3 regions of the Streptomyces sp. NPDC001709 genome follow, and region 1 is predicted to be linked to each of the others. Evidence: riboswitches for the same ligand, from Rfam matches in the RefSeq annotation. Region 1 holds a riboswitch; each other region holds the start of a gene.
What was found. Region 1 has a riboswitch for cyclic di-AMP ahead of ACWC0C_RS24075 (transglycosylase SLT domain-containing protein). Riboswitches for the same ligand answer to the same signal wherever they lie in the genome.
Positions count from the first base shown of each region.

Region 2: another riboswitch for cyclic di-AMP. It lies ahead of ACWC0C_RS06770 (M23 family metallopeptidase); the one in region 1 lies ahead of ACWC0C_RS24075 (transglycosylase SLT domain-containing protein).
Region 3: another riboswitch for cyclic di-AMP. It lies ahead of ACWC0C_RS17970 (M23 family metallopeptidase); the one in region 1 lies ahead of ACWC0C_RS24075 (transglycosylase SLT domain-containing protein).

Region 1 is NZ_JBSFGB010000016.1:173,170-183,116, forward strand. Features, by position in the region: gene fahA (fumarylacetoacetase) at 121-1,338, opposite strand; gene ACWC0C_RS24060 (carboxylate--amine ligase) at 1,644-2,891, shown strand; gene ACWC0C_RS24065 (FAD-dependent oxidoreductase) at 2,937-4,139, shown strand; gene ACWC0C_RS24070 (HAD family hydrolase) at 4,254-5,066, shown strand; gene ACWC0C_RS24075 (transglycosylase SLT domain-containing protein) at 5,217-5,708, opposite strand; cyclic di-AMP (ydaO/yuaA leader) riboswitch at 5,713-5,890, opposite strand; gene ACWC0C_RS24080 (polyprenyl synthetase family protein) at 6,513-7,523, shown strand; gene ACWC0C_RS24085 (LolA family protein) at 8,341-9,558, shown strand; gene ACWC0C_RS24090 (ABC transporter ATP-binding protein) at 9,628-9,947, shown strand, end outside.
Region 2 is NZ_JBSFGB010000003.1:365,867-375,813, reverse strand. Features, by position in the region: gene dxs (1-deoxy-D-xylulose-5-phosphate synthase) at 15-1,913, shown strand; gene ACWC0C_RS06800 (aspartate aminotransferase family protein) at 1,910-3,295, shown strand; gene ACWC0C_RS06795 (hypothetical protein) at 3,303-3,590, opposite strand; gene ACWC0C_RS06790 (helix-turn-helix domain-containing protein) at 3,746-4,369, shown strand; gene ACWC0C_RS06785 (DUF6126 family protein) at 4,366-4,488, shown strand; gene ACWC0C_RS06780 (tyrosine-protein phosphatase) at 4,527-5,324, opposite strand; gene ACWC0C_RS06775 (alpha-galactosidase) at 5,499-7,571, shown strand; cyclic di-AMP (ydaO/yuaA leader) riboswitch at 7,881-8,033, shown strand; gene ACWC0C_RS06770 (M23 family metallopeptidase) at 8,037-8,933, shown strand; gene ACWC0C_RS06765 (SGNH/GDSL hydrolase family protein) at 9,101-9,886, shown strand.
Region 3 is NZ_JBSFGB010000011.1:12,272-22,218, reverse strand. Features, by position in the region: gene ACWC0C_RS18020 (hypothetical protein) at 40-165, opposite strand; gene ACWC0C_RS18015 (TetR/AcrR family transcriptional regulator) at 573-1,238, shown strand; gene ACWC0C_RS18010 (hypothetical protein) at 1,235-1,609, shown strand; gene ACWC0C_RS18005 (TetR/AcrR family transcriptional regulator) at 1,593-2,300, opposite strand; gene ACWC0C_RS18000 (NADPH-dependent FMN reductase) at 2,519-3,097, shown strand; gene ACWC0C_RS17995 (DHA2 family efflux MFS transporter permease subunit) at 3,114-4,598, shown strand; gene ACWC0C_RS17990 (GTP cyclohydrolase II) at 4,647-5,279, opposite strand; gene ACWC0C_RS17985 (MarR family winged helix-turn-helix transcriptional regulator) at 5,364-5,909, opposite strand; gene ACWC0C_RS17980 (dihydrofolate reductase family protein) at 5,967-7,100, shown strand; tRNA gene ACWC0C_RS17975 (tRNA-Met) at 7,183-7,256, opposite strand; cyclic di-AMP (ydaO/yuaA leader) riboswitch at 7,545-7,702, shown strand; gene ACWC0C_RS17970 (M23 family metallopeptidase) at 7,712-8,737, shown strand; gene ACWC0C_RS17965 (aldo/keto reductase) at 8,808-9,752, shown strand; gene ACWC0C_RS17960 (PrsW family intramembrane metalloprotease) at 9,829-9,947, opposite strand, start outside.

The sequences.
Region 1 (9,947 bases):
TCTGCCGCGCCCAGCAGGGAGGTGGACACGACGTCCCCCCATGCGGCCACGATCGCCGGCGAGCGGTCGCGGCGGGACTGCTCGTTCCTGCCTACAAGGCGCCGCTCACCCCGACATCACTCACCCCGCTACGACCCGCCCGCTGACCTCCCCGAGTCCGACACGGCGCCCGTCCGCGCCGGGGGCCCAGGCCGACAGGGTCACCACGTCGCCGTCCTCCAGGAAGGTCCGCTTGCCATCGGGGAGATCGAGGGGGTCGCGGCCGTTCCAGGTCAGCTCCAGCAGCGAGCCGCGCTGGCGCTCCTCGGGGCCGCTCACCGTGCCCGAGCCGTACAGGTCGCCGGTGCGCAGCGAGGCGCCGTTCACCGTCATGTGGGCGAGCTGCTGGGCCGCGGTCCAGTACATGGTCGAGAAAGGCGGCTCGGAGACCACGTGGCCGTTGATCGCGACGGAGATACGCAGGTCGTAGCCGCCGGGCTCGATGCCGGGCGCCGAGTCGTCCAGATAGGGCAGCAGCGGGTGCGTGCGCTCCGGGGGCGCCACGCGCGCGTGCTCCAGTGCTTCCAGCGGCGTGATCCACGCCGACACCGAGGTCGCGAAGGACTTGCCGAGGAACGGGCCGAGGGGGACGTACTCCCAGGCCTGGATGTCCCGCGCGGACCAGTCGTTGAGCAGGCACAGCCCGAAGACGTGCTCGCGGAAGTCGGCCAGCGCGACCGGGCTGCCCATCTCGGAAGGCGCGCCCACGACGAAGCCGACCTCGGCCTCGATGTCCAGCCGGATCGACGGGCCGAAGACGGGCGCCGGGTCGGCCGGCGCCTTGCGCTGTCCGGACGGCCGTACGACGTCCGTGCCCGAGACGACCACCGTGCCGGAGCGGCCGTGGTAACCGATCGGCAGATGCTTCCAGTTGGGGGTGAGGGAGTCCTCGGCGTCCGGGCGGAAGATCCGGCCGACATTGCGGGAGTGGTTCTCCGAGGCGTAGAAGTCGACGTAGTCCGCCACCTCGAAGGGAAGGTGCAGGCTCACCTCGGACAGGGGGTGGAACAGCGGCTCGAGGGTCTCGCGGTGCGCGGGGTTCGTGACCCAGTCCGTGAGGGCGCGCCGCACCTCGGACCAGGTCGGACGGCCGGCGGCGAGCAGCTTGTTGAGGGTGGGCCGCGCGAGCAGCGCGTGGTGCGGCGAGCCGAGGGCGGCGGCTGCGGCGCCCGCGTCGAGGACGTGGTCCCCGAGCCGGACGCCGACCCTCCGCTCCGTGCTGCCGGAGGGCGAGAACACGCCATAGGGAAGGTTGTGCGGGCCGAAGGGGTCGCCCTCGGGGACGTCGAAGGGGGGCATGGGGTACTGCCTCACTCTCATCCAGGCCGTGCATGGCGCTCGTTCCATGTGGTCGCGCCACACGTTACGGCCGTGACGCGTGTCTTGGGCAGTGCCCCATGCGGTACCCCGAAGGGTGTCCGAAAGGTGCGTGTCGGAGGGTCTTCGAAAGGTTGCTCGCACCCTGTCTAAAGAGTTCGCAATGTCCGAATAGGCCTTGTCGGAGGCGGCAATTCCGGCTTAGCGTCCTTTGGGGACACGGACGGGGTGGGTCCGTTCCATTGGGGGGACACGTGGGGGGACCCGTGGCCGGAAACACCGTCGGTGTGCCGTTCGAGGCGGACCGGGACGTACCAGGACTGATCGTCAAGTTCGGCGACTATCCGCTGCACCACGGCGGCGTCGGTGCGATCCGCAGCCTGGGCCGGCTCGGCGTGCCCATGTATGCCATCACCGAGGACGCGTACACGCCCGCGGCCTCCTCGCGTTATCTGAAGAAGGCCTTCGTGTGGCCGACGACCGGCGCGGAGGACCCGGGCCACCTGGTCGAGGGCCTGCTGCGCATCGGCCGCCGCATCGGCCGCCCCGCTGTCCTGATCCCGACCGACGAAGAGGCCGCCGTACTGATCGCCGAGCACCAGGACGATCTGGCCGGATCCTTTCTGTTTCCGCGTGTCGACCCCGGGCTGCCGCGCCGCCTCGCCAGCAAGCAGGGCCTGCACGAACTGTGCGTGGAGCACGGCATCGCGAGCCCCGCGTCGGCGTTCCCGGAGTCGTACGAGGACATCGTCGCCTTCGCCGACACGGCCCGCTTCCCGGTGGTGGCCAAGAACCGCGAGGCGTTCGTGCGGCGCACACGGCCCGCGGTCGGCGGCACCACACGGATCGCCACCCGCGAAGGCCTGCTCGCCCTCGCCCGTGACTGGGGCGCGCAGCCGGGCGTGATCCTCCAGGAGTACCTGCCGCGCGAGGAGGCCGAGGACTGGATCGTGCACGCCTGCTTCGACCAGGACGCGAGCCCCCTCGCATTGTTCACCGGCGTCAAGGTCCGCTCATGGCCGCCGCACGCCGGCATGACGGCGAACGCGTACGTCGTCGACAACCCGGAACTCACCGACCTCGCCGCGCGTTTCATCAAACAGATCGGCTACAGCGGCATCATCGACCTCGACCTGCGCTTCGACCGGCGCGACGGACAGTACAAGCTCCTCGACTTCAACCCGCGCATGGGCGCCCAGTTCCGGCTGTTCGAGAACGAGTCGGGAGTGGACGTCGTACGCGCCATGCATCTGAACCTGACCGGCCGCCCCGTTCCGGAGGGGGAACAGCGCGCCGGCCACCGCTACATCGTGGAGAACATCGACCTCCCCGCCCTCCTCGCCTACCGCCGCAGCGGCTATACGACGCCGCACGCGCCGGCGAAGGCGAGCGGGACGGAGCTGGCCTGGCTCGCGGGTGACGACCCGCTGCCGTTCCTCACGATGCTCGCCCGCTTCGTGCGCCCGGGCGCGAAGCACCTCTATCAGCTGTGGCGGACCAACCGCCGCGGCAGCAGCACCACCTCCACGAAGTAGGCAAGGCCACCGAGAGTGGCGCACCGTGTCCTGGGGAGGGACTTCGTGACTCGACCGGTTGCAGTCATCGGGGCCGGGCCGTTCGGCCTGTCCACCGCCGCCCATCTGCGGGCGCGCGGCATCCCCGTCCGCGTCTTCGGCGACCCCATGGTCAGCTGGCGCGACCACATGCCCGAGGGCATGCTCCTGAAGTCGACGCCCGCCGCCTCGAACTTCGACTGCCCGCAGCCCGGCCACACCCTCGCCGACTACTGCGACGCGGCCGGGATCCGCCGCCTGGTGACCGACGAGGACATCATCCCGGCGGAGACGTTCATCGCCTACGGCGAGTGGTTCCAGCAGAAGCTGGTCCCCGAGCTGGAGCGGGTGCGGGTCGTCTCCGTCGACCGTGACAAGAGCGGCGGCTTCGAACTGAAGCTGGACTCGGGGGAGATGTTCACCGCGCGCGCGGTCGTCGTCGCCACCGGCCTGTCGGGCCTGGCGCACCTCCCGGCGGAGCTCGCGGGAGCCGCGGCCGACGGACCGGCGCCCACGGGTCCGGTCTCGCACAGCTCCCAGCATCACGACCTGAGCCGGTTCGCCGGCAAGGGGCTGATCGTGGTCGGTGCCGGCCAGTCCGCGCTGGAGACGGCGGCGCTCGCCGCGGAGGCAGGGGCACGCGTGCGTGTGGTCGCCCGCGGCCGCGGCCGGGTCGCCTTCGGCGCCCCGCCCTGGGACCAGCCGAAGCTGCGCCCCGAGTCCCCCTTCGGCAACGCCTGGTCGCTGTGGGCGCTCAGCTACTACCCGCACCCCTACCGCTATCTGCCCGAGGCCACCCGCCACTACCTGGTCCGCCGCGTCCTCGGACCGCTCGGCGCATGGTGGCTGCGCGAGCGCTTCGAGAGCGCCGTGCAGGTGCAGGATGTCGAGCGGGTCGTGGCCGCCGAGGCGCCGGACGGCAGCCCCGTCCTCACCGTCCGCACCCACGGCGGACAGGCCGAGCGGCTCACCGCCGACCACATCATCGCCGCCACCGGCTACCGCGTCGACATAGCGGCGATGGACTTCCTCGGTCATGAACTGCGCACCCGGCTCGCGGTGAGCCGCGGCACGCCGAAGCTCGGTTCCGGCTTCGTCTCGTCCGTCCCCGGCCTGTACTTCACCGGTCTGCCGGCGGCGTCGTCGTACGGCCCGGTGATGCGTTTCGTCTGCGGTACGGAGTTCGCCTCCCCACGCCTGGCGAAACACCTGGCGGCGGCCCACGGCTGAAGCCTACGGCCCCCTCATCTAGGGCCTGGCAGGCACCACTTGGGGACGATCAGTACGTAAGTGCCCAGGGTCACAAGGTGAGTCGGCGGGGCGCGGTATCCGTATTCTCTGATCATGGCAGCCTCCCCCGCGTATTCACTGATCGCCACCGACCTGGACGGAACACTGCTGCGCGGCGACGACACCGTCTCCGACCGGTCGCTCGCCGCGCTCGCGCGGGTGGCGCGGGCCGGTGCCCGGCACCTGGTGGTGACGGGCCGCCCGGCCCCGCGGGTACGGCCCCTCCTCGAGCTCCTCGGCTACACGGGGCTCGCGGTGTGCGGGCAGGGCGCACAGGTCTACGACGCCGCGTCCGGCCGTCTGCTGTGGTCGGTCCGGCTGGACCGGGAGCTGGCCGAGACCGCGCTCGGCAAGATCGAGGCCGAGGTGGGGCAGGTCTACGCGGCGGTCGACCAGGACGGCGTCGACGGGCTCACGCTCATCGAACCCGGCTATCGGATGCCGCACCCGACCCTGCCCGCGGTGCGGGTCGGCCGGCGCGACGACCTGTGGTGCGAGCCCATCAGCAAGGTGCTGCTGCGCCATGCCGCCCTGTCCGACGACGAGTTGGCGGCCGTCGCGCGCGCGGTGGTGGGCTCGCTGGCGACGGTCACCATGTCGGGGCCGGGGACGGTGGAGCTCCAGCCGTCCGGGGTGACCAAGGCGACCGGTCTCGCGCTCGCCGCCGAGCGGCTCGGGATCGCCGCGCAGGAGGCCCTGGCGTTCGGCGACATGCCCAATGACATCCCGATGTTCGACTGGGCCGGACACGGGGTCGCCATGGCCAACGCGCACCCCGAACTCAAGGCGGCGGCCGACGAGGTCACTCTGTCGAACGAGGACGACGGCATCGCCGTCGTCCTCGAAAAACTGTTCCCGACCGACTGACCGGCACATCAGTATCCGGCCGTCCGGGAAGACGCGGCGGCCGCCCCGCACGCCCCGTCCGTCAGGTGCGGGAACGTGCCGGGCGGCCGATGCCGTGCCGCTTCACCGAGGCGCGGCCGGACAGGCGGTCCCGCCGGTCCTCGGGGACTGTCAGTACGCGCTGAACACGTTGTCGATCGACCCGTACCGCGCGGCGGCGTAGTTGCAGGCCGCGGTGATGTTGGCGACCGGGTCGTAGGGGGAGAACGCGGTGCCGGCCACGTGGTAGGCGTTGAAGGTCGGGTCGATCACCTGGAGCAGGCCCTTGGACGGGGTGCCGGCGGCGGCGTTGGAGTCCCAGTTGTTGATGGCGAACGGGTTGCCGGAGGACTCCCGCATGATGTTGCGGTAAATGCCGTTGTAGCTGCCCGGGATGCCCTTCTGGGCCATGATCGCGAGCGACTCGCGGATCCAGCCGTCGAGGTTGTTCGGGTACCCGGCGACGGTGGTGGAGGCCGTCGTGGCGGCCGTGGGGGTGGCCGCGGAGGCACTGGTGGCGCCGATGAGCGGCAGGGCGAGGACGCCGGCACCGGTGCCGGCGACGGCGAGGGTGCGGAAGAGACGGCTGGTCCGGGTACGGCGGGGCTGAGCGGCAGCAGACATGGGGAATTCCTCTCCGGCGCCTGCGAGGTGAGCTGTCGGGTTCGGGCGGGGAGGTGCCCGGCCGTGCCCGGGAAGGCACGGCTTCACCCCTAGCCGTTCCGGTGCGACGTGTGCCGTCCGGTCCGGCGACTTACCTGGGTCCCCCGCTCCTGCCGTACGAATGAGTTCGTCGATGGGTTACGCGGGCGGCGGCAGGATTAGGCGTCCGCCCGACGGCCCGGAACGTATGCGAGAGCACATGTCCGGAACAAGTGCCGGAGTCACACAACGTGCCATTTGACCTTGGTCTGTGCCGTATGTGGTGCTTGATCCTTTGCGGTTGCCAACCCTCAAGTCGCCGACGGGGCAAGGGGGAAGGGTGGTTCGGCGGGGTCGGGGCACCGATGGGCCTTCGTGACCCAACTCACGAAATAGCAAAGTATTTCAAATCGGACATGAGGGATTCGGGTGGATCGGCCGGGTGGTGGAAGCCGTGATGCGATGCCCGTCGTTGTCCTGATGGCCGCAGTGATCGCGGCGGCCGCCGTGTCATGCATGATCGTCGCGGCGTGGAGGGGGGTGTCGGCGTTACTCCGCTCGCCCCTCGGTTCGCGACAAAGTGTGCGGATTCCTGTTAAGTCGATAAATGTCCGTTCTTACCACTTGATCAAAAACATACCGGCCATGATTCGATACCGCCCGGGCTGGACCGGTGGGCGCTATCGGTGATCGAAAGAGGACCGGATACGCTGACTTGAGTGATGGCAGCGACCTATCGACAAACCGTGTAATCGCCAGCAGACACCAGCAGACAGGAGACCCCTCGTGACCGTCGTCGGGCCGTTCGGGCTGAGCGTGCGGGACCAGGCTCTGGAAGCCGATGTCCAGGCCGGATTGGCGGCTGTCGAGGAAGGCTTGCTCGAGGCCACCAAGAGCGAGGTCCCGTTCATCACGGAGGCCGCGCAGCACCTCGTTCGGGCCGGCGGGAAGCGGTTCCGGCCGCTGCTCGTGATGCTCGCGGCCCAGTTCGGCGACCCCTACGCGCCGGGTGTCGTGCCGTCGGCCGTGGTCGTGGAGCTGACCCATCTGGCCACGCTGTACCACGACGACGTCATGGACGAGGCCGCGGTGCGGCGCGGCGTGGACAGCGCCAACACCCGCTGGGGCAACTCCGTCGCGGTCCTCACCGGCGACTTCCTCTTCGCGCGCGCCTCCCAGATCCTCGCCGACCTCGGTCCGGAGGCGGTCCGGGTGCAGGCCCTCGCGTTCGAGCGGCTGGTCACGGGCCAGATCCTGGAGACCGCCGGCCCCTCGGACGGCCGCGACCCGGTCGAGCACTACCTGGACGTGCTCGGCGGCAAGACGGGCTCGCTGGTGGCGGTGTCGTGCCGGTTCGGCGCGATGATGTCCGGCGCCGACGAGACGGTCGTCGACGTGCTCACCCAGTACGGCGAGCGGCTCGGGGTCGCCTTCCAGCTCGCCGACGACGTCCTGGACATCGCCTCCGACTCGCACGAGTCCGGCAAGACCCCGGGCACCGACCTGCGCGAGGGCATCCCGACCCTGCCCGTGCTCCGGCTGCGCGAGCGCGCCGCCCGCCTCGGTCTGGCCGAGGACATCGCGCTGTGCGAGCTGCTCGACTCCGACCTCAGCGACGACGCCCGGCACGCCGAGGCACTGGCCGGGCTGCGCACGCACCCCGCGCTGGAGCAGGCCCGCCGGGACACGGTCCGGTACGCGGAGGAGGCCCGCGCGGCGCTGGCACCGCTGCGGGAATGCGACGCCAAGGCCGCGCTGATGGAGCTGTGCGACGCGGTGGTGCACCGCGCGGGCTGAGCCCGGCCGCCTGGTGCGGTACGCCTTCCGGTGGCGGGCCGGCTGAACCCTCGCCGCCTGCGGCGCCATGCCTGCGGCGCACGCCTTCGGCGTGGGGTCGGCTGACAGCCCGGCTGCCTGTCGCGGCACGCCTTCCGGCTCGGTCGGCTGACTGCGGGTGTCCGCCGCGCCGCGGCTCCCCGGCGCCGCGTCGGCCGACCCCCGGCTGCCTGCCGCACCACACCATCCGGCCCGTGCCGGGCTGACCCCGGCTCGCCGCCGTACCGCGTCTCCGGACGCTGCATCGGCCGACCTCGGCCGCCCGCCGAGCTACGTCCTCCGGCCGCCCGCCGAGCTATACCCTCCGGTCGGCCGCTGAGCTCCGCCCGCTGGTCGGTCGCCGAGCTCCGCCCTCCGGCCGCCCGCCGAGCCACGCCCACCGGTCACCCATCGAGCCACGCCCACCGGTCACCTATCGAGCCACGCCCGCCGAGCCACGTCCTGCGGCCCCGCGGCCATCCGCCGAGCCGTGACCTCCGCCGCCCCCGGCTGCCCGCCACACTCGGCACCCCCGGTGCAACCAGCCGCACGAGCCCAGGCGACCCCGTCCGGCTCCGCCCGTTCCGGTGAGACCCTTACGGGTCGGGGGAGTCGTTGCCCCTACGTGTCATACCGCAGGCGTACACGGAGTTGGCTCCGTGGTCTGACGCTTCCTCATGGCCGATTTGGTGAGATGGAAGCCACGGAAATCACCACTCCTCACCGATTCGGGTGAGAATGGCGGCTCTGGTGGACCAGCGTGAGGACAGCCGCCGCCGACGACGGAGGTAAGGCACACATGGCACCGTACGAATCCGACGACGCAGTGGACGCCGCGCGAGGGGACGTCGCGCGGGACGCGGCCCCGCACGCCGGACGCCGCAAGGCCGCCCGCTACGCGGTCCCGGTCGCGGTGGTGGGGGTGGCGGCGGCCACGATCGGGCTGGTCCCGGCGCTCGCCGCCTCCGGTGACCCCGACCTGCCCAAGATCACCGCACAGCAGCTCATCGAGAAGATCGCCAAGTCGGACGTGCAGCAGCTGTCCGGCACCGTGCGGATCAACACCGACCTCGGCCTGCCCAACCTCGGCGGCCTGGAGGACAGCCTGGCCTCCGGCGCAGCCAAGGGCTCCGGCGACGGCTCCTCCGCCGACCCGCAGTCCAAGCTCACCTCGCTGGTCTCCGGCACGCACACGCTGCGCGTGGCCGCCGACGGCCCCGAGAAGCAGAAGCTGTCGCTGCTGGAGAGCGGTTCCGAGTACAGCCTCATCCACAACGGCAAGAACGTGTGGGGCTACGACAGCAAGAGCAACGAGGTCTCTCACGGCACCTCGGCCGACTCCGGCAAGGAGCGCAAGGCCGAGCCCCCGGCCACGCCGAAGGACTTCGCCGACCAGGCGCTGAAGTCGGTGGACGACACCACGTCCGTCACCGTCGACGGCACCGAGCGGGTGGCCGGCCGCGACGCCTACAAGCTGCTGATCAAGCCCCGGCAGTCCGGCACGACGGTCGGCGCGATCAGCATCGCCGTCGACGCGAAGACGGGCATGCCGCTGAAGTTCACGCTGACGCCGAAGAGCGGCGGAGCCGCCGTCCTCGACGCGGGCTTCACGCAGGTCTCCTTCGCCGAACCGGCCGCGTCCACCTTCGACTTCACCCCGCCCAAGGGCGCGAAGGTGACGGAGGAGAAGCGGGACCCCGCGGCGCGGGAGCACGCTCCGAAGGCCGGCGAGGGCTTCCTCCAAGGCCACGACGGGGGCACCGTTCTCGGCAAGGGCTGGACGTCCATCGCCACCTTCGACACCGGCTCCAAGGCCGGCCTGCCCACCGGCGGCTCCAGGGCCGGTGACCTCGGCGGCTTCCTCGGCTCGATCGGCGACAAGGTCTCCGGCAAGTTCGGCAAGGGCACGGTCTTCTCCACCCGCCTGGTCAACGCCCTGATCACCGACGACGGCAAGGTCTACGCCGGCGCGGTGACCAAGGACGCCCTGGTGAAGGCGGCGAACGAGGGGAAGTGATCCGGTCCGGGCACTACGGGCCGTGATCGTGCGTTGACCCTTCAGGGAGTGCGGATCGAGGGGGAGCCGATGGACGGACCGTCCGCCACGGAGCGGGACGCGGGGGCCACGGGGGAGGCCGGGGACGCCGAACGGCGTGCCCCGGACCGGGCGGAGGCGAGTGTCATCGTCACCCGCGGCCTCACCAAGCGCTACCGCGGTGGACAGCTCGCCGTCGACGGCCTCGACCTGACCGTCCCGGCGGGCAGCGTCTTCGGCTTCCTCGGACCGAACGGCTCGGGCAAGACCACCACCATCCGCATGCTGATGGGCCTGATCGAGCCGACGGCGGGCACCGCCCGCGTGCTGGGCCGCCCGATGCCCCGGGCGGCCCGTGCCGTCCTGCCGCA
Region 2 (9,947 bases), on a different contig from region 1:
AGAGGGGGCCCAGCGTGACCATTCTGGAGACCATCCGGGGACCACGCGACCTGAAGGCGCTGTCCGAGGCGGAACTCGGTGAACTGTCCGAGGAAATACGTGAGTTCCTGGTGCACGCGGTGTCGCGGACCGGCGGTCACCTCGGGCCCAATCTGGGCGTGGTGGAACTGGCCGTCGCACTCCACCGGGTCTTCGAGTCACCGGTCGACCGCATCCTGTGGGACACCGGACACCAGTCCTACGTCCACAAGCTGCTGACCGGGCGTCAGGACTTCTCCAAGCTGCGCGGCAAGGGCGGACTGTCCGGCTACCCCTCGCGCGAGGAGTCCGAGCACGACGTCATCGAGAACAGTCACGCCTCCACCGCGCTCGGCTGGGCGGACGGCCTCGCCAAGGCCAACCAGGTGCAGGGGGAGAGGGGCCATGTGGTCGCCGTCATCGGCGACGGCGCGCTGACCGGCGGCATGGCCTGGGAGGCGCTGAACAACATCGCGGCCGCCAAGGACCGCCCGCTGATCATCGTCGTCAACGACAACGAACGCTCCTACGCCCCGACCATCGGCGGCCTCGCCAACCACCTCGCCACCCTGCGCACGACGGACGGCTACGAGAAGGTCCTCGCCTGGGGCAAGGACGTGCTGCTGCGCACCCCGGTCGTCGGGACCACGATCTACGAGTCCCTGCACGGCGCGAAGAAGGGCTTCAAGGACGCCTTCGCCCCGCAGGGCATGTTCGAGGACCTGGGCCTGAAGTACGTCGGCCCGATCGACGGCCACGACATCAAGGCCGTCGAGTCGGCGCTGCGCCGCGCGAAACGATTCCACGGCCCGGTCCTGGTCCACTGCCTCACGGAGAAGGGCCGTGGCTACGAGCCCGCCCTCCTCCACGAGGAGGACCACTTCCACACCGTCGGCGTGATGGACCCGCTCACCTGTGAACCGCTCGCGCCGTCGGGCGGGCCGTCCTGGACCTCGGTGTTCGGCGACGAGATCGTACGGATCGGCGAGGAGCGGGAGGACGTCGTGGCGATCACGGCGGCCATGCTGCACCCGGTGGGCCTCGGCAGGTTCGCCGAGCGCTTCCCCGACCGGGTGTGGGACGTGGGCATCGCCGAGCAGCACGCGGCCGTCTCCGCGGCGGGCCTCGCCACCGGGGGGCTGCACCCGGTCGTCGCCGTCTACGCCACCTTCCTCAACCGCGCCTTCGACCAGCTGCTGATGGACGTCGCCCTGCACCGCTGCGGGGTCACCTTCGTCCTCGACCGGGCCGGCGTCACCGGCGTCGACGGGGCCTCCCACAACGGCATGTGGGACATGTCGATCCTCCAGGTCGTCCCCGGCCTCAGGATCGCCGCCCCGCGCGACGCCGGACAGCTGCGCGCCCAGCTGCGCGAGGCCGTCGCCGTGGACGACGCGCCCACCCTGGTCCGCTTCCCGAAGGAGTCGGTCGGCCCGGACATCCCGGCCATCGGCCATGTCGGTGGCATGGACGTCCTGCACCGCGCCGAACGCCCCGAGGTGCTGCTGGTGGCCGTCGGTGTGATGGCCCCGGTGTGCCTCCAGGCCGCCGACCTGCTTCAGGCACGCGGCATCAACTGCACGGTGGTGGACCCCCGTTGGGTCAAGCCCGTCGACCCGGCGCTGCCGGGCTTCGCCGCCGAGCACCGGCTGGTGGCCGTGGTGGAGGACAACAGCCGTGCCGCGGGCGTCGGTTCGGCCGTCGCGCTGGCCCTCGGCGACGCCGACGTGGACGTGCCGGTACGGCGGTTCGGCATCCCGGAGCAGTTCCTCGCCCACGCCAAGCGCGGCGAGGTGCTGGCCGACATCGGTCTCACGCCCGTCGAGATCGCCGGGCGGATCAGTGCGAGCCTGGCCGTCGAGGACGCGGGCGGCACAGCCAAGGAGAGTGAATGAGAACGGAGTTCGACCTCGGCGCCCTGCTCGCCGAGCGCGGCGCCGAACGCTACGAGCTGCACACGAGGCACCTCAACCCGCAGCTCCCGCGCATGCTGCACACCATCGGCTTCGACAAGGTCTACGAGCGCGCCGAGGGCGCCCACTTCTTCGACGCGGACGGCAACGACTACCTGGACATGCTCGCCGGGTTCGGGGTGATGGGCCTCGGCCGCCACCACCCGGTCGTCCGCAAGGCGCTGCACGACGTGCTCGACCTGGACCTGGCCGACCTCACCCGCTTCGACTGCCAGCCGCTGCCCGGCCTCCTCGCCGAACGGCTCCTCGCCCACAGCCCCCACCTGGACCGGGTGTTCTTCGGCAACAGTGGCACGGAGGCCGTCGAGACGGCCCTGAAGTTCGCCCGGTACGCCACCGGCAAGCCCAGGACCCTCTACTGCGACCACGCCTTCCACGGCCTGACCACCGGCTCCCTGTCGGTCAACGGCGAGCGCGGCTTCCGCGACGGCTTCGCCCCGCTGCTGCCCGACACCGCCGTACCCCTCGGTGATCTCGACGCCCTGGCCCGGGAGTTGAAGCAGGGCGACGTGGCCGCCCTGATCGTGGAGCCGATCCAGGGCAAGGGGGTGCACGAGGCCCCGCCCGGCTATCTGCGCGCGGCCCAGGAGCTGCTGCACCAGCACAAGGCGCTGCTCATCGCCGACGAGGTGCAGACCGGCCTCGGCCGCACCGGCGACTTCTACGCCTACCAGCACGAGGACGGCGTCGAACCGGACCTGGTGTGCGTGGCCAAGGCGCTGTCCGGCGGGTACGTCCCGGTCGGCGCCACGCTCGGCAAGGAGTGGATCTTCAAGAAGGTCTACTCGACCATGGACCGCGTACTGGTTCACTCGGCGAGCTTCGGCTCCAATGCCCAGGCGATGGCGTGCGGCCTCGCCGTGCTGTCGGCCATGGAGAACGAGCAGATCGTCGCGGGCGTACGCAGGACCGGCGAGCTGCTGAAGTCCCGGCTGAGCGCGCTGATCGACAAGTACGAGCTGCTCGCCGACGTCCGTGGCCGGGGCCTGATGATCGGCATCGAGTTCGGCAAGCCGTCCTCGCTGAAGCTGCGCAGCCGCTGGGCCATGCTCCAGGCCGCCCGCAAGGGCCTGTTCGCGCAGATGGTCGTCGTACCGCTGCTGCAGCGGCACCGGATCCTCACCCAGGTCTCCGGTGACCACCTGGAGGTGATCAAGCTGATCCCGCCGCTGATCATCGACGAGGCGGACGTGGACCGGTTCGTGGCGGCGTTCATCGCCGTGATGGACGACGCACACAGCGGTGGCGGCCTGATGTGGGACTTCGGCAAGACGCTGATCAAGCAGGCGGTGGCCAACCGCTGACCGGTCCCTAGCCGGGAAGCGCCACGAAGAGGAGGAAGAGGTCGGCGAGTCCGACGGCGCCCAGGACCGTCGCTGTGACCGCGGTCCACAGCCGGCCGATGCCGCACGCGGCGTAGTGGACGGCCATGGCGCCGAAGGTGACCGCGAAGCCGCCCGCGAGGAGCGACCAGGGGAACAGGAAGAACGTGAGGGTGGGCCACGCACTGGTGGCGGCGACGATCCCGAAGAAGAGAGCGAGCGGGCCGAGTGCGACGGCGGGTGAGTCGCTCGGGTTGGGCGAGCCGGATGCGGCCATGATGCGGTCCCCCTGCTTTTGAACGTGTTCAACTCTTGAGGGGAGTGTAGCAGGGAGGGGGCGCCGGACGAGCGAGGCGTGGGTTCCGAGGCATTGGTTTTTGCCTCAGAGGCAAGAAAATTGCCCCACGGGCAATACCGGGGCTGAATGGAGGCATGAACGCCTCAGACGCCGGCCCGTCGGCGGGCCCGGGCGACGAGCTGCCCGCCGTCGCACCGCAGTTGCGGGCACTGCGCCGGCGCGCCGGCCTCACCCTGGAAGCCGCGGCCCGCGCCGCCGGGCTCTCACCGGCCCATCTGTCCCGGCTGGAGACGGGACGGCGGCAGCCCTCGCTGCCGATGCTGCTGGCCCTCGCCCGCATCTACGGTACGACCGTCTCCGAAGTGCTGGGCGAGACGGTCGCCGACCGGGACGCGATCGTGCGGGCCGGCGACATGGAGCCGACCCGGGCGGGCGGCTGGACGTACTTCCAGGCCGGGGTGCCCGGCCGCGGCATGCAGGCCCTGCGCGTGCGCGTGCCGTACGGCTCGCAGGGCGACATCGTGCGCGTCCACCCCGGCGAGGAGTGGCTCTACGTCCTCAGGGGCCGGCTGCGGCTGCGCCTCGGTGACACCGCGCACCTGCTCGCGCCCGGCGACAGCGCGCACTTCGACTCCCTGACCCCGCACCGGCTCGCCGCCGAGGACCACGACGGCGTCGAGCTGCTGTTCGTCCACACCCTGCTGCAGAGCCCCACGGCCACGCTGTGCCTGGGGCCGCTGACCGGAGAGCTGTCATGAGCAACCCCGAGACGAAGTTTCCCCGTGCCCTGTGGATCCGGCTGATCATCTACATCGCGCTCGGCCATGTCCTGGCCGCGTTCCTGTACTTGCTGTTCGCGGTGGGCGCCAAGGGCTGACAGGCGGGCCGGAACCGCTGCCGGGCCCGGGGAACGGGTCAGTCCAGCAGGCGTTCGCGCAGCCGGTCCCGGGCCGCCGGGGCGAGGCCGAGGCCCTGCTGCAGGTAGGCGTCCACCCCGCCCCAGGACTCCTCGATGGTCTCGAACGCCGCCTGGAGATACTCGGCACGCGCGTCGAACAGCGGGCTCAGCAGCTCCATCACCTCCGGGGTGTACGCGGTCTCCGCGCTGCCGCTGCGGCGGACCTTGTAGCGCCGGTGCTTGGCGTTGGACTCCAGGTAGTCGGTGACGATCGCCTCGCGCTCCACGCCCAGCGCGAGGAGCGTCACGGCTATGGAGATGCCCGCGCGGTCCTTGCCCGCCGCGCAGTGCATCAGGGCGGGCACGCTGTCCTCGGCGAGCGCCCGCAGCACCCGGGAGTGCTCGGCGGTGCGCTCCTTGACGATCGACCGGTACGAGGCGATCATCCGGGCCGCCCCCTTGCCGTCGGCGAGGATCCCGCGCAGCTGGTCGAGGTCGCCGTCGCGGACCATCGTCCAGAACTCGGCGCCGTCCGCCGGGTCGCTCAGCGGCAGGTTCACGTTCCGCACGCCGGGCAGTTCGACGTCCGGGCCTTCCAGCCTCTGGTCGGCCGCGTTGCGGAAGTCGAAGATCGTGTGCAGGCCCAGGGAGGCGAGGAAGGCCGCGTCGTCCTCGGTCGCGTGCGCCAGATGGCCGCTGCGGAACAGCACGCCGTGCCGCACCCGCCGTCCGTCCTCGGTCGGCAGTCCGCCCACGTCGCGGAAATTACGGACTCCGGCCAGCTCCGGCTCGGTCGACGGGACCTGCTGCGTCACGGGGGGCTCCTCCCGGGTCGGGGCCCCGCCGCCGCGTCTCGCCGGCGGGCACTCCGTCGACGATACGACATCGGTTTCCTCGGGCAAGGAGTTGTCCACAGGCATTGTCACCAGGTGCCGCGCCCCCGATGATGTTGGCACTTGAGCGGATCTGTTGGCACCTGTGAGGTCTTAGTGGTGGACATCGCCGAAGACGGTCGTACCTGGCTCCTCTCGGGGCCCACCAGTAGTTATGCCCTGCATCTCACCGACACGGACGAGCTGCTCCACCTGCACTGGGGGCCGCGCATCGCCCTCGCGGACGCGGAGGCCCTGGCCGCGGACCCGCTGCCCGGGTACTGGCCCTTCGAGTCCCCGCTCGACGGCCGTGAGGAGTACCCCGTCGAGGGCGGCCCCCGCTTCGCCCGCCCCGCCCTGTCCGTGCGCACCGACGAGCGCCGCGGCACGGAGTGGAGCTTCGGGGCGTACGAGACGGAGGGCGACGAGCTGCGCCTGCGCTTCGACGACGACGGCCTTGCCGTCACCCTGCACTACCGGATGCGCGGTGACGTCGTCGAGCGCTGGGTCACCGTGGCGAACGGCTCCCACGCGCGCGTGGAGCTGCTGCGGGCCGACGCGGCCACCTGGACCCTGCCCGACCGCGACGGCTGGCGGCTGTCCCAGCTGCACGGCCGCTGGGCCGCCGAGTCCCGCCTGACCGCCGCCCCGCTCACCTACGGCGAGAAGGTCATCGGCAGCCGCCGCGGCCACACCGGCCACCAGCACCTGCCCTGGGTGGCCCTCGACACCGACGCCACCGAGGAGCGCGGCGAGGTCTACGGCTGCGCGCTCGGCTGGTCCGGCTCCTGGCGCATCGCGGTCGCCCAACTCCCGGACGCACGCGTGCAGATCACCGGCGGCGCCGGCTACGACGACTCGGGCCTGCTGCTCCTCCAGCCGGGGGAGTCGTACACCACCCCGGTCTTCGCGGGCCTGTGGAGCGACGGCGGCTTCGGCGGCGCGAGCCGCGCCTGGCACGCCTACCAGCGCGCGTACGTCATCCCGGACGCCGAGCGGGACCGGCCGGTGCTCTTCAACTCCTGGGAGGCGACGAACTTCGACATCTCCGAGGACCAGCAGCTCGCGCTCGCCCGCCGGGCCGCCGGGATCGGGGTCGAGCTGTTCGTGGTGGACGACGGCTGGTTCGGCGCCCGCACCAGCGACCGCGCCGGGCTCGGCGACTGGACCCCGAACCCCGGCCGCTTCCCGCAGGGGCTCAAGCCCCTCGCCGACCAGGTGCACGGCCTGGGGATGCGGTTCGGCATCTGGGTCGAGCCCGAGATGGTCAACCCGGACAGCGACCTGTACCGCGCGCACCCCGACTGGGTGCAGTACCAACCAGGACGGAAGCGGACGGAACTGCGCAATCAGCTCGTCCTCAACCTCGCCCGCGAGGACGTCCAGGAGTACCTCTGGGAGCAGCTGGACACCCTGCTCTCCAGCGCCCCGATCGACTATGTGAAGTGGGACTTCAACCGCTGCTTCACCGACGCCGGCTGGCCCGGTGAGCCATATCCGCAGCGCCTGTGGGTGGACCACGTCCGCGCCCTGTACGCCCTGCTGGACCGGCTCCGCGCGGCTCACCCGGGGGTCGCCTTCGAGTCCTGCTCGGGCGGTGGCGGCCGGATCGACCTGGGTGTGCTCGGTCGCACCGACCAGGTGTGGACCTCCGACAACACCGACCCGCTGGACCGGCTCGCCATCCAGCACGGCTTCAGCCAGATCCACCCGGCCCGGGTCATGGCCGCCTGGGTCACGGACAGCCCGAACACCCAGCTCAACGGCCGGGTCAGCACCCTGCGGTTCCGTTTCGTCAGCGCCATGGCGGGGGTCCTCGGGGTCGGTGGCGACCTCACCGAGTGGACCGGTGAGGAGCTGGCCGAGGCCCGGCAGTGGGTCGAGCTCTACAAAGAGATCCGGACCGTCGTCCAGCACGGCGAGCTGTACCGGCTGCGGCCCCCGGCCGGCGGCCTCAGCGCGGTCCAGTACGTCCGCGGGGAGGAGGCGGTGGTCCTGGCCTGGCTCCAGGCGCAGAGCCACGGCGAGCCGGTCCCGGCGCTGCGTCTGCGCGGACTCGACCCGACGGCATCGTACGAATGCCGCGAAACGGGTGAAGTTCATCGGGGTGCCGTCCTGTTGCACCACGGTCTGCGCACCGGACTCAAGGGCGACCTTGATGCGATGGTTCTCCGGCTGCGCCGCATCTGAGCTTTCTGCCCGAATTGGCGCCTTCGTTGCAACTCGCTGTGGAATGAGGGGTCGTGGTGGAAGAGCGGGTGAGGAGCGTCATATTCATGACCGTGCGTCGCGCGTCATGTTCACGTAATTTTCATGCTGAAAAGGGGAATTGAAAGGTGTCGGCGGGCGGGAATTCACGGAGGGTGATCGTGAATTCCCGCATTCGATCTTCGGGAATCGGAACGGCGGGAACCGGCCGCTTGTTTCCGTGCGTCTTGCTCGCTTACGTTCCCCACCAATCCGGACGGAACGCCGAGTCCTGCCGCCGCCCGGAGTCCCACACTTGACCCGCGTTCGGCAGGAGCGGGGGACCCACCAGGTACGACTGCCTGTCCGGTCTCCGCGACAGGCTAGGGGTGAAGTCGCCACGGCGGCCGGGCCGCTCCAGCCCGAACCCGACAGCTGACCTCGCAGGCGTCGGAGAGGAAATGCGCCATGCCCGCGAAGGGTAAGCACCGACGTCCCAAGCCCCCGCGTTTCTCCCGCTCGATCGCCGTCGCCGGAACCGGTGGCGCCGCCCTGGCCCTCCCCCTCATCGGAACCACCGGAGCCCACGCCGCCACCGGCACGCAGCCCCTTTCCGTAAAAGCCGCGCAGTCCCCTCAGTCACCGGTGAAGAAGGCGGCCGCGCAGGCGAATCCGGGTGTGCACACCTACACGGTGAAGTCCGGCGACTGCCTTTCGGTGATCGCCGACGAACAGCACGTCTCCGGCGGCTGGCACCGCCTCTACGACGACAACCGGCGGGCCGTCGGCGACGACCCGTCGCTCATCCACCCGGGCCTGAAGCTCGCGCTCGACCGGCAGTCGGCGCACACCCACGGCGAGTCCGCGGCCCCGAGCCGGCCGTCGGCCGAGTCGCACTCCTCGGCGTCCCAGGCGGCACCGGCACCCCAGTCCTCCGGTGCCACCACGACCACCACCGGCTTCACCCTCCCGGTGACCGGCGCCGTCGTCGGCACCGGCTACCACGTGGCCGGCAGCATGTGGTCCAGCGGCTACCACACCGGCGTCGACTTCGTCGTACCGACCGGCACCACGGTGAAGTCCGTCGCCGCGGGCACGGTCGTCTCCGCCGGCTGGGGCGGCGCGTACGGCAACCAGGTCGTCATCAGGCTGAACGACGGCTACTACGCGCAGTACGCCCACCTCTCGCAGCTCTCCGTCTCGGCCGGGCAGACCGTGACCGAGGGCCAGCAGATCGGCCTGTCCGGCGCGACCGGCAACGTCACCGGCCCGCACCTGCACTTCGAGATCCGCACCACGCCGAACTACGGCTCGGACGTCGACCCCGTCGGCTACCTCCGCCGGCATGGCGTCCCCGTCGGCTGAGTCACACCGTCAACCCGTCCGGGATCAGCCCTATTCCTGGATTGGCAAATTATTTAAGGGTGTCTCATCTCACCGTTCGTCAACCCCTCCTTACGGTCGCGTAGGTCACATCGGAAGGGGAATCATGGTCCGACGTGGCAGACGATTCGAAGAATGACAACAGATCAGTGATCGGGTCGTACGTGGCGGTGGGGGACAGCTTCACCGAGGGCGTCGGCGACCCCGGGCCCGACGGGGCGTTCGTCGGTTGGGCCGACCGGTTCGCGGTACTGCTCGCCGACCGGCGGCCCGAAGGCGACTTCAAGTACACCAATCTCGCGGTCCGCGGGAAGCTGCTCGACCAGATCGTGCAGGACCAGCTCCCGCAGGCCGTCGAACTGGCCCCGGACCTCGTCTCCTTCTGCGCGGGCGGCAACGACATCATCCGGCCCGGCACCGACCCGGACGAGGTGGCCGAGCGCTTCGAGCGGGCCGTGGCCCGGCTGGCCGAAGCCGCGGGCACGGTGCTGGTGACGACCGGCTTCGACACCCGGGGCGTCCCGGTGCTCAAGCACCTGCGGGGCAAGATCGCCACGTACAACGGCCATGTCCGCGCCATCGCGGACCGGTACGGCTGTCCCGTGCTCGACCTGTGGTCCCTGAAGTCCGTGCAGGACCGCAGGGCCTGGGACAGCGACCGGCTCCACCTCTCGCCCGAGGGGCACACGCGCGTGGCGCTGCGCGCCGGCCAGGCCCTCGGCCTGCCGATCCCGGCCGACCCCGAGCAGCCGTGGCCGCCGCTGCCGCCCCGGGGCACCCTGGACATCCGGCGCGACGACGTCCACTGGGCCCGTGAGTACCTCGTCCCGTGGATCGGCCGCCGCCTGCGCGGCGAGTCCTCCGGCGACCACGTCACGGCGAAGGGCACCCTGTCGCCCGACGACATCAAGATGCGGATCGCCTCGGTGGCCTGACCCCCACCGACGTGCCTCGCACCGTGCGGCCTGCGGTGCGGGGCGCGGTTGTCCGGGGCGG
Region 3 (9,947 bases), on a different contig from region 1:
AACGCCACGTCCAGCGGCCTGGCCCCGTTTAAGAAGAGGTCACCAGCACAGCGAGCTGATCGTGTGGGTGTCGCACACGAAGCCGGGGCCTTCGCCGGCGGAAGCGGCCGGGGCCGCAAAGGCCGTGAGCATCGCGGCGATGAAGAGAGCGGAGATGTAGCGCATGGCGAACAGTCCTTTCTGGGTCCTCCCCCCCAAGACACGTGTCCTGGGGGAACGCACCCCAGGCTTGCGTAGGCCCGCACGCTGCGCATGTCGAACGTACACAGTCCGTAATCGAGTTGGGCGGCCGAACCCCTCTTTCAGCTCGTTTGACCGGTGAAACGGGCTGGTCACGCGGGGGAGGCGAGGCGAGGCCGAGTGTCGCGCCCGCGTGCGGCAGAAAGGTGGAACGCCCGGGTCATTGGCATTCCATTGGCCGGGGGTTCGAGTCCCACGGGGCTGCTCGGGACGCGGGGCCCGGGGGCAGGTGGACGCTTCCGGTACCTCGGCGCACCTTGACCCTCGGCCCCTCCAAACAATACGTACGACCGATCGCATGTATTCGGCCATGGTGTGGCACGATGACGACGATGGACAGCGAACGACAGGGTGCGGAGCACGGCCCGGGACGGGGTGTCCTGGGCGCGGAGGGCCCCGAGGTGACCGATCTGCGGCTGGTGCGCGGCGCCCGCGCCCGGCAGCGGGTGGCCCGGCACGCGGTCGACATCGCCTCCCTGGACGGGCTCGACGGGCTCAGCATCGGCCGCCTGGCCACCGACCTCGGGCTGAGCAAGAGCGGTGTGCAGACACTGTTCCGGACCAAGGAGAACCTGCAGCTGGCCGCCGCCGAGAGCGCGCGCCGGGAATTCGAGCGGGCGGTCGTACGGCCCGCGCGCTCCGTCCCGGCGGGCTCCGCCCGGCTGCGGGCGCTGATCGAGCACTGGATCGCCTACGCGCAGACCCCCCTGTTCGCCGGCGGCTGCTTCTGGGCCGCCAACCTTCCCGCCTACGACAGCCGCCCCGGCGCCGTGCGCGACGCCCTGTTCGCCCACCGCGAGGCATGGCTGAAGCTGATCGCCGAACAGCTGAGGCGGGCCGTCGGCGCGGATGCCGACGCCTTGCTGGACGTGGAGCTGGCCGCGTTCCAGATCGACGCCGTGTGCAACGCGGCCAACAGCGACATGCGCCTCGGGGACGACAGTGCCGCCGGCAAGGTGCGCCGGGTGGTGGAGGGGTTCCTCCGGGGAGCACGGTGATCCGCGCCGAGCGCGGGGGGAGGGCGAAGGCCGGGACCGGGGGTGGGGTTCGGGTCCTAGGAGTCGGCCTCCGGGCCTCCTTCGACGCGGTGGGCATCGCCGGTACGGCAGTCCTGGCCCACCGCCATCTGCCGGTCGTCGCCTTCAGTGGTGCCGAACTCCAACCCGGCTCCCCCATAAGGGAGTTCATGGCTCCGCCGTCCTGGGCGGTGCCGTTCGCCGATGCGGGACTCCGGCTGCTGGACCCCGTGGAACCGGGCTCGCCCATCGACCGGGTCGATCTGGGCGCGCTGGCGCCGGCCGAGCTGAAGCAGATCCGCCACTGGCAGCCGCAGACGCTGGGCGAGCTGATGTTCAACTGGTGGGACTGAGGTCCCGCCCCACCCCATAGGCCCGCAGGAACGCCGCCACCCCACCCCTGATCAGCCGGTCCGTCTGTGTCGGTGGGAGGGGGAGGACGCCGTAGTGGGTGGACTGGACGATCGTGTGGCTGGTCAGGGCCATGAAGTGGGTGGCGGCCAGGGTGGCGTCGCCGTGCGGGTCGAGCAGGCCGGCGTCCGCGAGGTGTGTCATCGCCTCGGCGAGGGCCCGGCCGACCGGTTCCGGACCCGCCTCGTGCCAGGCCTGCAGGACCTCCGGCGGTACATGGTCGGCCTCGGCGTGGATGTGGCGGACGAGGGCGAAGTGGTTCGGGTAGTCGGCCATGAGTCCGACGAACGCCCGCGCCAGGGCGACCAGATCGCGCTCCAGGTCCTCCGTGCGCGGCGGCCGCTCGGGGTCCAACACGGCTCGCAGTCGCGCCAGTTGGGCGTCGCGGACCTCGCTGGACGTCCAGGTCACCACGGTCTGGAAGAGCTGCGCCTTGCCGCCGGGGAAGTGGTTGTACAGCGTGCGTGTGGAGACGCCGGCCTCGGCGGCCAGTGCGTCGACCGAGGCGCGCGCATAGCCCTCGCGGCCGAAGAGCGTGCAGGACGCGCTCGCGATCGCCATCTGCTTCTCCAGCTTGCGCGGTGACACCTCGCGCCGCGCCTGTGCCAGCCGGGACTCGTTCGTTTCGCCCACATCCGCCTCCTCGTGACCGGTCACTCTACCCGACTTACAACGAGCGTTGCACTTTCTACAACGACCGTTGTACCTTGCTCTCCGGGAGGCCGCAACGGGCGGCCGACCGCCAGCAGCAAAGGGGGACACCCGTGTCTGTCGCCGGCAATGAAGCCGTATCCGAAGCCGTATCCGCACCCGAAGCCGAAGCCGAGTCCGCAGCCGCCCACGAAGCACCGCTGCGCGTCGCCGTCGTCGTAGGCAGCGTCCGGGAAGGCCGGCAGGGCCGGGCCGTCACCGACTGGTTCCTCGGCACCGCCGCCGGTGACGCCGGCCTCGACCTCGATGTCATCGACCTCGGTGAGATCGACCTGCCGCTGGTGCTGCCCGACTGGGGCGGCACGCCGAGCCCGGAGGCCGTCGCCGCGCTGCGGGACGTCTCGCAGCGGCTCGCCGCGGCCGACGCGTTCGTCGTCGTCACGCCCGAGTACAACCACAGCTTCCCCGCGTCCCTGAAGAACTTCATCGACTGGCACTACACCCAGTGGCGGGCCAAGCCGGTCGGCTTCGTGTCGTACGGCGGCCTCGGCGGCGGGCTGCGCGCGGTCGAGCAGCTCCGGCTGGTCTTCGCCGAACTGCACGCGACGACCGTGCGCGACTCGGTCAGCCTGCACGGCCCCTGGTCCGGCCTCGGTGAGGACGGCACCCCGCGCGACGCGGCCGTGTGCGCGGGCGCCGCCAAGGGCATGCTCGGCCAACTCTCCTGGTGGGGGCGGGCGTTGCGGGTCGCGCGGGCCGAGCGCCCGTACGCGGGCTGAGGGCGGGGTGGGGGAGATGCGCAGGACCGAGCCCGCCGCGAAACCGGCCCACCCGGGACCGGACCCGGCGAACCCACTGAACCCGTCGCACTCGTCGAAGTCGGCGAACCCGTCGCACCCGTCGCACCCGTCGGCGACCCTGAACCGCGCCCTGAACCGCACCTTGGCCGTCACCGTCACCGGCTCGGTGATGGCGGTGCTCGACATGACGATCGTCAATGTCGCACTGCGCCGGCTCTCGCAGTCCTTCGGCGCCTCGCTGGAGACCATCCAGTGGACCGCCACCGCCTACACGCTCGCGCTCGCCGCGGTCATCCCGACCGCCGCCTGGGCCATGGCCCGGATCGGCACCCGGCGCACCTATCTGACCGCGCTCACCCTCTTCACCCTCGGTTCACTGCTCGCCGCGTGCGCCTGGGACGCGGGCAGTCTCATCGCCTTCCGGGCCGTGCAGGGGCTGGGCGGCGGGCTGCTGCAGCCGGTCGGCATGGCGATGGTGATGGGCGCCGCCGACCGCAGCCGGCTCGGCCGCGCGATGGCCGTGGGCGGGCTGCCCATCCTGGTGGGGCCGGTCGCCGGACCCGTGCTCGGTGGCTGGCTGGTGGACGCCGCCTCCTGGCACTGGATCTTCCTGGTCAACCTGCCCGTGGGCGCCCTCGCCCTGGCCCTCGCGCTACGACTGCTGCCGGCGGACGCGCCGAAGACCGGGACCCCCGCGCGTCTGGACCTCCCCGGCCTACTGATGCTCTCGCCCGGCCTCGCCCTGCTCCTGTACGGCCTGGCCCGCGGCGGTGAGCGTGGCGACTTCACCGCGCCCGGTGCCCTCGTGCCGGCACTCGCGGGCGCGGCACTCGCGGCGGCCTTCGTACGCCGGGCCCTCACCGCGTCCGCGCCGCTGCTGGACCTGCGGCTGCTGCGCGACCGCACCTTCGCCGCCGGCGCCGGCACGCTCGCCCTGTTCACCTGCGGCTACTTCGGCTCGATGCTGCTCGGCCCGCTGTACTGGCAGCAGGAGCGGGGCCTGAGCGCCACGTCGGCCGGGTTGCTGGGGGCGCCGGTCGGTCTCGTGGTCGGTACGACGATGCAGATCGCGGCGCGGCGGATCGACAAGGTGGCGCCGCGCCGGCTGATCCCGGCCGGGATCGCGGTGGCCGCCCTCGGGATGGCGCTGATGGCCTGGCAGACCGGGGTGCCCCAGGTCGCGCCCTGGCGGATGGTCGCATCGGCCATGGTGATGGGCGTCGGCACCGGGATGGTGCTGATGCCGACGATGACCACCGCGAGCCGGGACCTGCCCGCGGACCGGCTGGCCGCGGCGAGTACCGCGCTGAGCATCAACTCCCAGCTGGGCGCGTCCGCGGGCACCGCCGTACTGTCGCTGGTCCTGGCCTCGGCGGGCATGCACCCGACCGGCTTCCGCACCGCGTACACCCTCGCGGCGCTCCTGCTGGCCCTGTCGGCCCTCCCGGCCCTCCGCCTCCCCGGCCGTCGGCAGGGGTGATCGGCAGCCCCGGCTGCCTGCCCCGCTCAGCCCCCGCTCAGGCCGCGCTCAGCCCACGCTCAGTTCGGCCAGGGGGAGGGTGTGGCTGGTCTGGAGGACCTTCGCGCGCAGGTAGCGGACGTTGTGGGCGGTGGTGAAGACGCCGGTCGGCACCCGGTCCCGTACGACGACGCCCAGCGCGCGCAACTGCTCGGCCTTGTCGGGGTTGTTGGACAGCAGGTCCAGCTCGTCGATGCCGAGGGCGGCGAGCATCTGCGCGGCGGCCGTGTAGTCGCGGGCGTCCTCCGGCAGGCCGAGCGCGGCGTTCGCCTCGTAGGTGTCGAGACCCTGGTCCTGGAGGGCGTACGCGTCGAGCTTGTTGTAGAGGCCGATGCCACGGCCCTCCTGGCGGAGGTAGAGCAGGACGCCGCCGCGGTCGGCGATGCGCTCGACCGCCTCGCGCAGCTGGGGTCCGCAGTCGCAGCGGGCGGAGCCGAAGACGTCGCCGGTCAGGCACTCGGAGTGCAGCCGCACCAGCGGGACGGAGTCCGGAGCCGGGTCGCCGAGGACTACGGCGATGTGCTCCTGGCCGTCGGCCAGGCCGTGGAAGGTGACGAGTTCGGCGTCCACGCTGTAGCCGTCGTGGAAGCGCAGCGGAACCCGGACGCGGGCGCGCGGCGTGGCGGCGGGGGTGTCGAGCATGCGGGTCCCTCCGAAGGCGGGCTTTGCTTCAGATTTGAAGCAGCGGTACGGGGGACCCTACCTCATGTTTCAAAGTTAAAGCAATCACTTTTCGGGAGCCGTGGGCGACGGGGACGCGGAACCCGAACAGGACGATCGGCGCCGCCAGGGGACGTCCTCCGTCCCGGACTCGGTGCCCTCACCCTGCAACCCGTGGGCGATCCCTGTGCAGATCTCCTCCAGCTGCGCCACCTGCTCCGGCCTGAGCCGGTCGAACAGGGTGGCCCGCACGGTCTCCACGTGCCCGGGCGCCGTACGCTCCAGTACGGCCATCCCCTCGTCCGTCAGCACGGCGATACTGCTGCGCTTGTCCCAGCGGCAGTCCTCCCGGCGCACCAGCCCGTCCCGCTCCAGCCGGGTCACCGCGTACGTCAGCCTGCTGCGCGTGATCTTCAGCGTCTCGGCGAGGTCGGTCATGCGCAGCCGCCGGTCGGGCGCCTCGGAGAGATTGGCCAGCACGGAGTAGAACAGGTGCGGCATGCCGGCTTCCTGCTGGAGGTTCCGGTCGATCGCGTCCTCCAGGAGGTGCGTCGCGGCGAGATACGCGCGCCAGGCGCGCTGCTCCTCGGGGCTGAGCCAGCGGGTCGTCATGCCGCCAGTGTAGGTTTGTTTCAAACTTGAACCAAGACTTGCAGGGAGACCGCGCCGATGTCGTACCCGTACGTGCTGCTGTCCGCCGCCGTCTCCCTCGACGGCTTCCTGGACGACACCGGCCCCGACCGGCTGCTGCTGTCCAGCCCGGCCGACTTCGACCGGGTCGACGCGGTACGGGCCTCCGTCGACGCCATCCTGATCGGCGCGGGCACGATCCGCGCCGACAACCCGCGGCTGCTGGTCAACTCCGCCGAGCGCCGCGCGGCCCGGCTCCGGGAGGGCAGGCCGGAGTACCCGCTGAAGGTGACCGTCACCGCGACCGGTGACCTCGACCCCGACGCCCACTTCTGGCACACCGGTGGCGACAAGCTCGTCTACACGACCGACAAGGGCGCCGAGCAGGCCGCCCGCCGCGTCGGCGGCACCGCCGACGTCGTCCCGCTCGGCCCCGACCTCGACTGGCGGGCCCTGCTGTCCCATCTGCACGACGAGCGGGGCGTACGACGGCTGATGGTCGAGGGCGGTGGCACGGTCCACACCCAACTCCTTCAGCAGGGCCTCGCCGACGAGCTCCAGCTGGTCCTCGCCCCGCTGTTCGTCGGCGACCCGGGCGCCCCTCGCCTGTTCGGCCCCGGCGTCTACCAGGCCGGCCGGCTGCGCCTGACCGAGACCCGCCGTATCGAGGACGTGGTCCTCATGCGCTACGAGCCCACGGCCCCCGGCACCGGCTCGCTCCCCACCGCCGCCGACCGCCACTGGCTGCGCACCGCCTGCGAACTCGCCGCGCTGTGCCCGCCCTCGGAGACGGCGTTCAGCGTCGGCGCGGTGGTGGTCGCCGCCGACGGTACGGAGCTCGCGCGAGGACACTCGCGCGAGGGGGGCGACCCCGTGGTCCATGCGGAGGAGGCGGCGCTCGCGAAGGTGGATCCGGCGGATCCGCGGTTGGCCGCCGCCACCGTGTACAGCAGCCTCGAGCCCTGTGCCCGGCGGGCCTCGCGGCCCGCGCCCTGTGCCGAGCTGATTCTGCGGGCGGGGGTGCGCAGGGTGGTCACGGCCTGGCGGGAGCCGGACACGTTCGTCGCCGGAGCCGACGGGACGGGGGTGCTGGTCGCCGGGGGTGGGCAGGTCGTCGTACTGCCGGAGCTGGCGGAGATCGCCAAGGCGCCGAACGCCCACCTGCTGGGGTGAGCCGTCCGTCCGCCGCGTCCTGCCGGCTTCGGAAAACACTCAGGGCCCGGAAACCATTGGTTTCCGGGCCCTGAGCCTTCAGTAGCGGGGACAGGATTTGAACCTGCGACCTCTGGGTTATGAGCCCAGCGAGCTACCGAGCTGCTCCACCCCGCGTCGTTGTGACTCCAGAGTACCCCATGTGCGGGGTGCAACGCACACCGCTTCGATCACCGTCACCGACGGTGATCGGACGGAAGCCCTCCGCATAACATCTGAGTCACCATCAAAAACGCCGAGACTCCTGAATGGCGGCCAACTCGCCCGTTTTGCAGTGGTCGTAGCCGGTAAGTCCACGCCCGAAATCGTTAATGATCAAGCCGAACGGGCTTGGAAACTGCCTGGCGGGTCTATTAACGTTCGATAACGCAGCGCGGTCGTCCCAGCCGTCACAAGAGGCGGCTCCGTGCGCACGCGCCGAATCCCGCGAGGGAACCGGGGAACCACCACCTTGGGGTGAATCACGCGGATACCGCCGTGCAGCCATGGCCGGTATACGCGCGTAGGAGACCTTCCTGCTCCGAACCCGTCAGCTAACCCGGTAGGCGGAGGAAGGAAAGGAGTGCGCCCTAGTGGCGTCCAACCGGCCTGCCCCAGAAGCCCCGTTCGTTCCCGAGGGGGCCGAGCCCGAGACCTTCGGCTACGGCGCCTACCGCGCCGAGGAGGGCCCCTGGGAGGAGTGGAACCCCACCGAGGACTCCCTCGCCCAGGTCCGCGGCCGGCACCGCGTCGCCAAGCAGCGCGGCGGCTTCGCGCGCAGCTCCACCGTCCTCGGCGTCGGCGTGATCGCCGCGGTCGGCGCGGGCGGCATGGCCAGCGCCAACACCGGCAAGCCGCCGGTCTCCATATCCCTGCCCGACCTGGACTCCGTCAGCCACTTCTTCGGCGACGACTCCGGTGCCAAGCCCCAGCCCGCCACCGCGCTCAGCAAGGTCGGCGTGACCTCCGACAGCGCGGACAGCGGCAACGCCGGCGAGGCCCTGCGCAACCGGATCATGGCCCAGGCCGAGCAGCAGCAGAGCAAGGCCGACAGCAAGGCCACCGCCACCGCGCTCGCCGCCGCCGACAAGCAGACCGCCGACGCGGCCGCCAAGGCGGAGAAGGACGCCGCCGCAAAGGCCGCCGCCGCCAAGCAGAAGGCGGAGGCCGACGCCAAGAAGGCCGCCGAGGCCAAGCGCCTGGCCGAGCTGGCCAAGCAGTACACGCTGCCCGTCGTCTCGTACACGATCACCGGCACCTTCGGCCAGCCCGGCGCCATGTGGTCCTCCGGCTACCACACCGGCCTCGACTTCGCCGCCCCCACCGGCACCCTCATCAAGGCCGTCCACGGCGGCACGGTCACCCAGGCCGGCTGGGCCGGCGCCTACGGCTACCGCACCGTCCTCACCCTGGACGACGGCACCGAGCTGTGGTTCTGCCACCAGTCCTCGATCAACGTCTCGGTCGGCCAGAAGGTCTCCACCGGCGACGTCATCGGCCGGGTCGGCGCCACCGGCAACGTCACCGGCCCGCACCTGCACCTGGAGGTCCACCCGAACGGCCAGGCCGGCGCCATCGACCCGGCGCCGTGGCTGCGCGACAAGGGCCTCACCCCCTGATTCCTCCCTTGGCGGGATCCTGGCGCCGGCGACGGAATGAGATCATCCGTCGTCGGCGTTGGTGTAAAGCATGACTTCTCTGCGCAAACTCGGCTCCTCCGACCTCGAGGTCTTCCCGCTGTCCCTGGGCGGCAACGTCTTCGGCTGGACCGCCGACGAAGAGACTTCCTTCGCCGTCCTGGACGCCTACGCGGCCGCCGGCGGCAACTTCATCGACACCGCCGACTCCTACTCCGCCTGGATCGAGGGCAACGAGGGCGGCGAGTCCGAGACGATCATCGGCAAGTGGGTCAAGGCCCGCGGCAACCGCGCCGACGTCGTCATCGCCACCAAGGTCAGCCAGCACCCCGAGTACCAGGGACTGTCCGCCGCCAACATCAAGGCCGCCGCCGACGCCTCCCTGCGCCGCCTGGACACCGACTACATCGACCTCTACTACACCCACTTCGACAAGCCCGAGATCCCGGTCGACGAGATCATCGGCGCGCTGGACGAGCTGGTGAAGGCGGGCAAGGTCCGCCAGATCGGCGCCTCCAACATCAGCGCCGAGCGCCTCAAGGCCTCCCTCGACTTCTCCGACCGCGAGGGCCTGGCCCGCTACGTCGCCCTCCAGCCCCACTACAACCTGGTCTCCCGCGACACCTACGAGGGCCCGCTGCAGGACCTGGCCGCCAGGGAAGGCCTGTCCGCGGTGCCGTACTTCTCCCTCGCCGCGGGTTTCCTGACCGGCAAGTACCGCCCCGGCACCAAGGTCGACAGCGCCCGCGCGGGCCGGGCCCAGGAGTACGCCGACTCCGAGCGCGGCCAGAAGGTCCTGGCGGCCCTGGACGAGATCGCCGCCGCCCATGACGCCCCCGTCGCCACGGTCGCCCTCGCCTGGCTGGCCGCCCAGCCGACGATCACGGCCCCGATCGCCTCCGCCCGCACGGTGGAGCAGCTCCCGGCACTGCTGGGGGTGGCGGACCTGAGCCTGACGGAGGCCGAGGTGGCGAGCCTGACGGCGGCGTCGGCCTGAGTAATCCCTCCCGCCGAACGGCGCTCAGCCACGACGGCGGATTCCGGCGGTGCCGAACTCCCGGCAGCCCGACCGGCTACGACCGATACGGGTTGTACGCGGGATACGGCACCGCCGGGTACCCGTAACCCGGCCCGAACGCCGTAGGCACCGGCGCCGGGTACATCGGCCGAGCCGGCGCAGTCGCACGCGCCG